2 linked regions of the Flocculibacter collagenilyticus genome follow. The protein of the gene in region 2 interacts with the protein of the main gene of each other region in a pairwise test. Links are inferred from orthologs where the notes say so. Each region holds a gene or a part of one and is shown on either strand. Other genes may lie near its edges.

Region 1 (3,075 bases), 2.6 Mb from region 2 along the record:
GAAAACGTTGCTATTGAAGCAAAAAACAATGATATTCCGCCGCTAGGTGTTGAAGGTAAAGAAGCTGGCGAGTGGGTATTGGTTGATCTTGGTAATGTTATTGTACATGTTATGCAAGATGACTCGCGCGATTTTTATCAGTTAGAAAAGCTTTGGAGCTAGATGAAAATTCAGTTAGTTGCCGTTGGCACAAAAATGCCAAGCTGGATAACTCAGGGTTACTTAGAGTATGAGCGACGCTTTCCCAAAGACTTTGCGCTAGAATTAGTTGAAGTAACCGCAGGTAAACGCGGTAAAAATGCTGATATTAAACGTATTTTACAGCAAGAAGGCGAGCGTACATTAGCGGCTATCCCGAAAGGAAACCGCATAGTAACATTGGAAGTTAAAGGTAATCCTTGGAAAACTGAACAATTAGCGTCACAGCTAGAACGCTGGCAGTTAGACGGCAGAGATGTAAGCTTATTAATAGGCGGGCCGGAAGGCTTAGCGCCTGAATGCATTGCTGCAAGTGAGCAGAAATGGTCTTTATCGCCTCTAACCTTGCCCCACCCCCTTGTAAGAGTGGTTGTTGCTGAAAGTTTATATCGAGCATGGAGCATTAATAATAATCATCCATACCACAGAGAGTAATCAATTTAGTCAATGATCCGCCAACGCGTTACGATTAAGGACCATTCAGCAGAAGCGAATTTATTTACTCGTCGAACCTTTATCACCTTTCTGGGTGTGGTGTGCATAATGTTACTACTAATTAGTAACCTGTATCAGTTACAAGTCACTAGCCACGAAAGCTACAAAACCCGCTCTAATGAAAACCGTATTAAAGTAGTACCCGTTGCGCCAAACCGAGGGCTGATTTACGATAGAAATGGTGTGCTGCTTGCCGAAAACAAACCCGTATTTTCTTTGGAAATCATTCCAGAGAAAGTAGGTAATTTAGAAGATACCTTACAAGCGCTCTCAACCATTATTGAGATTTCTGACGAACAAAAAACACGCTTTTTAAAAGCAGCGAAATATAAACGGCGCTTTAAAAGCATTCCCATTATTGGTCAATTAACTGAAACACAAGTTGCTCAGTTCTCCGTCAATCAGCACCTATTCCCCGGCGTGTCGATAGAAGCTCGTTTAACCCGTTACTATCCACATAAAGAAACACTGACTCACGTGCTTGGCTATGTTTCAAAAATAAATAAAAAAGATTTAACCAAATTAGAAGAAGAAGAAAAAACAGCTAACTATGCTGCCACTCGTGATATAGGAAAGTTAGGCTTAGAAAAGTATTATGAAAATGAACTACATGGCACAGTAGGATTTCAAGAAGTTGAAATTAATAATAGAGGACGCATATTGCGCACCCTCAAACAAGTTCCGCCAATTCCGGGTAAAGACATACACCTAGGGATTGATATTGGATTACAAAAAACCGCACAAAAAGCCTTGAAAGATACACGAGGTGCTGTAGTGGCAATCGATCCAAGAAATGGTGACGTGTTAGCCTTGTATAGCAATCCTAGCTACGACCCCAACTTATTTGTTCACGGTATAAGTGGCAAAGAATATAAAAAAATCATCAACTCTAAAGATCGCCCGTTAATTAACCGAACTACCCAAGGAAGATATCCACCCGCCTCAACAATAAAGCCCCAACTTGCACTGTTGGGCTTGGATGAAAACGAAGTGACGGTTAAAACCCGTATTTGGGATCCGGGTTTCTTTCAACTGAAAAACTTAGATCATAAATATCGCGATCACACTCCATACGGCCATGGCTGGGTTGATATTTTTACCGCCATTGAAAAGTCATGTGATATTTACTTCTATAGTTTGGCTGTTAAATTAGGTATAGATCGTATCAGTACCTTTATGGCTAAGTTTGGTTTTGGTGAAGAAACTGGTATCGACATCCACGAAGAAAATACAGCAATTTTGCCTTCCGTTGGCTGGAAACGGGCACGCTATAATCAACCATGGTGGGCAGGCGATACAGTAAATATAGGTATAGGACAAGGGTATTGGACAGCAACGCCTTTACAAATAGCGACGGCAACAACCGTACTTGTTAATAAAGGGCTGTTTTACGTACCTCGATTAGTTAATGGCTTCACTGAAAATGACCAATTTGTTGAACGAGCTATTGAAGAAAAACCGCCTGTGGTATTAAACGACAATAAAAATTGGGATCCTATATTAACTGCTATGCACAATACGGTACTTAGAGGCAGTGCGGCAGGAGCATTTAAAGGCGCAGTTTATGATTCGGCAGGTAAAACCGGCACAGGTCAAGTTATCAGTATTTCTCAAGACGAAGAGTATAAAGAGGAAGCGATCGCTGAACGTCATCGTGACAATGCAATGTATATTGGCTATGCACCTTATGATGACCCACAAATAGTTATTGCCGTTACTTTAGAGAACGCGGGGCATGGTGGTACCAATGCGGCACCTATTGCCAGACAAATAATGGATTATTACTTTACTGATCGCATGAGTAAACAATGATACAGACTAACGCTTCTGAACATCGCCCTATTTCATTATGGACCCGCCTTCATTTAGACGGTCCATTACTTGCGTGTTTAATTGCTCTCATGCTTGTTGGCGTGGCGGTACTTTACAGTGCAGGAGGACAAGATCAGGCCTTAATAATTCGACAAGGCGTTCGCTTAGGTGTCGCTTTTGTAGTGATGTTTGTATTAGCGCAAATACCTCCCATGGTTTATCAACGCTGGGCTTTACCTTTATTTATCGTTGGAGTGCTCCTGCTAGTTGCCGTGCTGGCTTTTGGCCATGTTGGAAAAGGTGCAAAGCGTTGGCTTGACCTTGGTTTTATGATGTTTCAACCTTCTGAGATAATGAAATTAGCTGTTCCCATGGCCGTAGCATGGCATATTAGTCAGCATAACTTACCCCCTTCTCTTAAGAACGTTATTATTGGGTTTGTGATTGTTTTAATTCCTACCTTACTCATATCTAAGCAACCAGATTTAGGAACATCACTACTGATAGCAAGCTCAGGCATTTTCGCATTGTTTTTAGCAGGAATGAGCTGGCGTATTATTTCAGTATTTG
Region 2 (6,277 bases):
AAAAAGACGAGAGGTTCATACAACAGGTGACCTTGGTTGGGTTTCTTGTTGATATATTGATGAACGCTCTCGCCCACTATGTGCACACAAAATGTTATTTCACGCTGCAAATGCATTTTACCGGCGTGTAGAAAGGTTGTTATGTGAGTAACTGCTTACATACTCGTTTATTATTGCCCTCTCTTAACAAGGGCTTCACTATAATCAACTCGTCGCGGTATTAATGGTCTTTAGGGGACAAGTTTTATTCAAATTAGGACATATATTAATCCTGCTTGATGGTGCATACTTAGTTATATAAAGCGAAGAAACATGCAGCTTGAAGTAGAGTAAGAGTGTAATTAATTCAGTGAATCCAATACTAATTGACAAAAAATCTAAGCAAAACAGTGCGTTTCAACAAACTACACTGGTGAGTTGGCTGTTATTAATTATCCGTGGCTTAGAGCAGGAACAGGTTGATGTTAGCTCGTTATTGGCCGAAATTGACTTAGATTATGATCAGTTAATTAATACAGCAACAGATCGAATTGGTGTAGTGAAGCTGCAATCGTTATGTTGCCGAGCCATGGCGGTAGCAAAAGATGATCAATTTATCTTCAATATGGTGAAACTATTTAAGCCTCAGCATATTCAAGGGCTGGGGTTTGCGCTGTATGCAAGCCACACCATGGCTGACTTTTTATCATGCTTAGTAAAATACCACCCGTTAATGACCGACTCTTTAGCTGTAACACTCCAAGAAGAGCAACATCACTGCGCAGTATGTTTTCATCCGCAAAATGCGTTTAGCCAGTATGTACCCGAGTTTGATATTGCATTAATTGTGCTTCACAAAATGATTAGTGATGTTAGCTTAGGAGAAGTGACGCCTTATAAAATTGAGCTTATTAGAAGTGTGCCGGCTAATACACAGCGGTATGCGAGATATTTTAACGGGCGCATTGAATATGGCAGACCAGTATTGAAATATTGGTTATGCAATGAGGCGTTATCGAAGCCGCTATTGTTTGGTTGTTCTAAACTCGCCAAAACTAACGAGCAAGTTGCCCAACAGGCAATGGAAAAAATGTATGCGCCCAATTTTGTTAATCGGGTGCTGTACGAGTTTCAGGGCTTTGAAGTGGCGTGTGATATTAATCAAGCAACGATTGCCGCAGAATTATGTTTGTCTGAACGTACATTACGTCGAAAGCTGCAAGAGCAGGGTTGGACATTCCGTGGTTTATTAGATCAGTATAAGCAGCAAAAATCGTTAGAATATTTAAAACGCGATAATTTAACGCTCAACGACATTGCATTTCGACTAGGCTTTTCGGACCAAAGTAATTTTAGTCGCGCCTTTTTACGTTGGTTTAGTTGTACACCGACTGATTATATAAAGCGGCGTCAACATAATGTTCACTCAAAAAATAATAAAAATACTGAGGACTAATAATGAAACACTATATAAAAATACTCTGCTTAGGAGTAGCGGTGATGGCTTCAGATGTAGCGGCGCAAAATAAAGCATGCCAAACACCTGAATATCAAGCGTTTGATTTTTGGCTAGGTAAGTGGAGCGTGAGTAATACTCTGCAAAGTAACAAGTCTTTACCTCCCGCGAGTAACAATATAAGTAAAATTTTAAATGGCTGTGTCATTTTAGAAGAATACAGCACCGCTCAGGGCTATAAAGGCAAAAGTTTAAATATTTATGACTTACAAACGAAGCAATGGCACCAAACATGGACTGATAATACGGGATTGTTATTACAGCTTAGCGGCAATGCGACAAATAAAAAAATGGAATTAACCGGAAAAGGAGTGGCTGCCGATGGCGCGGTGCTGCACCATAAAATTACATGGACAGCAAACCAAGATGGGACGGTTCGTCAAGTTTGGGCACAGCGTAAGTTGCCAAAAAACTTAAATCAACAACCTGCACGCAACGATGAGCTTCAAGGAGAAGCAAGCCTGCCGTCAGAAACTTCATCTAACGATTTGCCTGCATGGCAGGTGGTATTTGATGGGGTCTACCAAAAAGCAGCGAGCTAGTAAAATAGCTCCTGCTCTTCTTCTACTTTTGCTTCATCATCTAAATCGAATACGATAGGGGCCCTATCGTCGGTTACATATTGAGTCGGTTCAGTGCCCTGCATAAAAAACTCAAATCGTGATGTGTAGTCATTTTTAGTTGCTAATAAGCCCGTTTTTAAGTCGACGCGTACACTCATAATACCTTTCGGAATATCTATCGTTCTTTCTGGTAAATCAGCAAGTGCGGTTTTCATATATTCAATCCATGCTGGCAGTGCTGCGGTAGCACCTGCCTCACCGCCAACGATTTGATCATCTATAACGTGTTTAAAGTTACTCGTGCGGCCAAGACTACGATTAGGGTCGTCATATCCTGTCCATACTGTTGTAACCAAGCCTGGAGTAAAGCCTGAAAACCAAGTATCTTTTGCGTCATTTGTTGTGCCGGTTTTACCAGAAATGTCTTTACGTTTAAGGGCTTGCGCACGCCAACCGGTACCCATCCAAGCTGTTTTGTATTTCCAGCTCCCACCACCCCAAATTGTACTTTCCATCGCTTGTGCAATTAAAAATGCATTCTCGGCACTAATAATTCGCGGTGCGAGAGGAAATTGCGAGTCGTCAAGCTCTTCGTAAGTTTCACACTCAGGACAAACCGTTAGGGGTTTTGCTTGGTAAACGGGTTGATTAAAACTATCTTCAATTCTTTCAATTAAATATGGCTCAATTAAAAAACCACCATTGGCAAAGGTTGCAATACCAGTGGCTAATTCAAGTGGTGTTAATGCTGCTGAACCCAGCGCGAGAGACTCATTAAAAGGGAGATCGTCTGGTGCAAAGCCAAACTTGATTAAGTGATCAGTGACTTGGTTTAATCCTGTACCACGTAACAGCCTAACGGCTACCACGTTTTTTGACTGTGCGAGTGCACGGCGCACTCGAGTTGGGCCATCGTAAACAGGTGGAGAGTTTTTTGGTCGCCATGCCACGCCTTGGCGTTTGTCCCACTTATTAATAGGTGCATCGTTAATGACAGAGGCAAGGGTATAGCCATTATCGAGTGCGGCCGAATACAAAAATGGTTTTATATTCGAACCGACCTGACGTTTCGCTTGTGTGGCTCGATTATATTCGCTTAAATAAAAGTTATAACCTCCAACGATGGCTTCTATCGCACCATTTTGCGGTGATAGTGATACCAAAGCGCTACTTGGTTTAGGTAATTGACTTAACTGTAACCGACCTTCTGAGTTAGGTTTTACATAAATAAGTGCGCCAGGCTCAATAATATCTGAAGTGCGTGTTGGCGCTTCGCCCTGTGTTGAGTCGTTAATATAAGGGCGTGCCCAAGCCATGCCTTGCCAATCTAAAACATCATAGCTTCCATCTTTAAGTTGAATGTAAGCAGTTTTCTCAGTAATTGAAGTAACCACTGCTGGTTGCAAATCACCATAAGACTTTTTGTATTTTAAGGCATTGGCAATGGCATCTGCATCCCAGGCCATCGAGTCGTCACGGCGAGGTTCTAATGCTGCATTGGCGACTTGCTCTTCAGGAGTGCTAATTTGAAGACTACCGGTATTTGAGTCAGGTGCTACAGTCATAATAGGCTCTTGCCATAAATATTTTTCTACTCCACGGTAGCCATGACGAATATCATAGTCATGTAAATTATTTATAATTGCCTGTTGAGCTGCGATCTGATTTTTAGCAATGATGGTGGTGTAAACTTGGTAGCCACCGGTATATGCTTCTTCAGCGCCAAAACGGTCTACCATTTCACGGCGCACCATTTCAGCAACGTAAGGCGCTGGTGCGGTAATTTGAGCACCGTGACGCTTCGCTGTAATCGGAGCTTCTTTCGTAGCTTGATAAGTTTGTTTAGTGATAAATCCCATTTCAAGCATGCGGCCAAGCACTACTGCTCTGCGATTTTTTGCACGCTCTGGGCGGCTAATCGGATTCAGGGTCGACGGTGCTTTTGGTAATCCGGCGATGATGGCCATTTGTGCTAACGTTAATTCAGAAACATCTTTGCCATAATAAACTTGTGCAGCAGCACCCACACCAAATGAGCGGTGACCTAGCGGAATTTTATTTAGATAAAGGGTTAAAATCTCGTCTTTGGTTAGAATTTGTTCTATATGCAATGAAATGAAGATTTCTTTTAATTTTCGGATGTAACTGCGAGCTCGTGTTAGGTCAAAATAGTTACGCGCGACTTGCATAGTAATGGTACTACCACCACCTTTATTTTGACCAATAACTTCACCGAAAACTGCGCGCATCAAGCCAACAATATCAATGCCTGGATGTTCATAAAATCTACTATCTTCGGTAGCTAGGAAGGCGTTAATAAGTTGTTGAGGAATGTCATCAAGTGCAAGAGGGATGCGTCTTTTTTCGCCAAATTGAGAAATAAGTTGGCCATCTTTGCTATAAACCTTCATGGGCGTTTGCAAACGTACCTCTTTTAAAACCTCAACGCTAGGTAGTTCATTTTTAACATAAAAATACATCCCAAGAAGCCCAAAGCTACCTAGTAAAATGCAAATTAAACCGAATATGATGAATTTTTTTAACAAAGTCACAGAAACAACCTAAATTTTAGCTGCCATTTATTTCAAAGCACTGATAGTATATCCTGATTAGTTCACGAATAAATCTTTTATTTGATGAAATAAAAATAACCTGTAAACGATAAAAATTATAAGTAATAACAGCAGATATTATGTTAACTAGCTTTTGGCAAAAACAAATTCCTCTGATGCTTGGAATCGACATAGGTTCGCATTCTGTTAAAGCCGTATTATTGAGTCATCAACATAATCACTATAAGGTTGAGGCTTTTGCTATTGAAAGCATGTCAAAAGGCGCAATGGCAGAGAGGGAAATTCAAGATATTGAAGCAGTAGGCAGAGTCATTGCCAAAATCCGCAAAAAAATATCAAAAAATATTAAACACGCTGCAACCGCAGTGTCAGGCTCTACCGTTATCACTAAAGTCATTTTCATGGATGTAACACTTTCTGATGAAGAACTGGAAAGCCAAATTCTTATCGAAGCGGACAGCCTAATTCCTTACCCATTGAATGAAGTTAGCCTAGATTTCGAAAAACTTGAAGTCAACGAGGCAGATCCTAGCAAAGTAAATGTTTTACTCAGTGCTGCACGTACTGAAAGTGTTGAAGCGCGTATTAGTGCTATTGATATTGGCGGCTTTGACAGTAAAGTTGTTGATGTAGAAAGCTATGCGTTAAGCCGTGCGGCGCAGCTATGTTTTAGTCAGCTACCAGACGATGCAAGTGAAAAAGTGGTGGCGACGGTTGATATTGGCGCAACCATGAGCTTGTTGAGCATTATTGAAAATGGTGAAACCGTTTATACCCGCGATCAGGTTTTTGGTGGTGAACAATACACACGTTCAATCGTCTCTTATTACAATAAAACGTTCGAAGAAGCTGAAAAAGCAAAACTCAGTAACGACCTTCCACCCAATTATACCTTTGAAGTGTTGGCACCGTTTCAAACTATTCTGCTTCAACAAATCCGTCGCGCTATTCAAATGTATCTTACAACTAGTGGCAAAGAAAATGTTGATTACATCATTATCAGTGGTGGTACTGCATTAATTAACGGTATTGATAAGCTGATTGTTGATGAGTTAGGTATTCATACAGTGTTAGCAAAACCGTTTGCAGAGCTAGAGTTTTCACCGTTAGTTGATAAAGACGCAATCGAACAAGTAGCGCCTCAACTAATGGTTGCCACAGGATTAGCATTAAGGAGTTTTTCCCCATGGCACATATAAACCTCCTGCCTTGGCGAGAGGCAGCACGAAAAGAGAAGCAGAAGCAATATTTAAGTATTCTATCTGTTATAGCGGGAACTGTTTTTGTCATTATATTCTTCATTAGTCTTTACTATGGAGCATTATTATCTGGTCAAGAAAAGCGTAATGCCTTCATTAACAAAGAAATTGCAGTACTTGATCAAAAAATTGTAGAAATTAGAAAGCTTAACGATCGTAAACGAGACTTACAGCAACGCATGACGTTGATTGAGCAATTACAAGGCAGTCGAAACTTAGGTACGCAAGTACTTGATGAAGTAGCGAGCGTTGTTCCTGCTGGTATTTATCTTACTAAGCTAGAGAAAAAAGGCCAGCATCTGTTAATTGTTGGTAAGAGTGAGTCGAATAACCGACTGGCTAACATGATGCGTAAGATAGAAGAGTCTAGTTTACTTGCTGAGCCTG

What was found.
Region 1: the proteins of HUU81_RS01550 (region 2) and mrdA interact in binary tests that used the Escherichia coli proteins (3 or more experiments, as listed by UniProt). The link is inferred for Flocculibacter collagenilyticus from one-to-one orthologs.

What each region holds. Positions count from the first base shown.
Region 1 is NZ_CP059888.1:2,937,877-2,940,951, forward strand. The notes cover bases 205-3,075. They hold mrdA (penicillin-binding protein 2), read left to right. Parts: upstream 205-645; coding sequence 646-2,505; downstream 2,506-3,075. Other genes in these bases: rlmH (23S rRNA (pseudouridine(1915)-N(3))-methyltransferase RlmH), read left to right, coding at 205-633; rodA (rod shape-determining protein RodA), read left to right, coding at 2,502-3,075. Also shown: rsfS (ribosome silencing factor), read left to right, coding at 1-162; more of rlmH, read left to right, coding at 163-204. UniProt on the Escherichia coli protein: Catalyzes cross-linking of the peptidoglycan cell wall. Responsible for the determination of the rod shape of the cell. Is probably required for lateral peptidoglycan synthesis and maintenance of the correct diameter during lateral and centripetal growth.
Region 2 is NZ_CP059888.1:334,657-340,933, forward strand. Bases 1,823-4,963 are described here. They hold HUU81_RS01550 (penicillin-binding protein 1A), read right to left. Parts: upstream 4,611-4,963; coding sequence 2,034-4,610; downstream 1,823-2,033. Other genes in these bases: HUU81_RS01545 (hypothetical protein), read left to right, coding at 1,823-2,037; HUU81_RS01555 (pilus assembly protein PilM), read left to right, coding at 4,751-4,963. Also shown: HUU81_RS01540 (AraC family transcriptional regulator), read left to right, coding at 350-1,435; more of HUU81_RS01545, read left to right, coding at 1,438-1,822; more of HUU81_RS01555, read left to right, coding at 4,964-5,830; HUU81_RS01560 (PilN domain-containing protein), read left to right, coding at 5,818-6,277. UniProt on the Escherichia coli protein: Cell wall formation. Synthesis of cross-linked peptidoglycan from the lipid intermediates.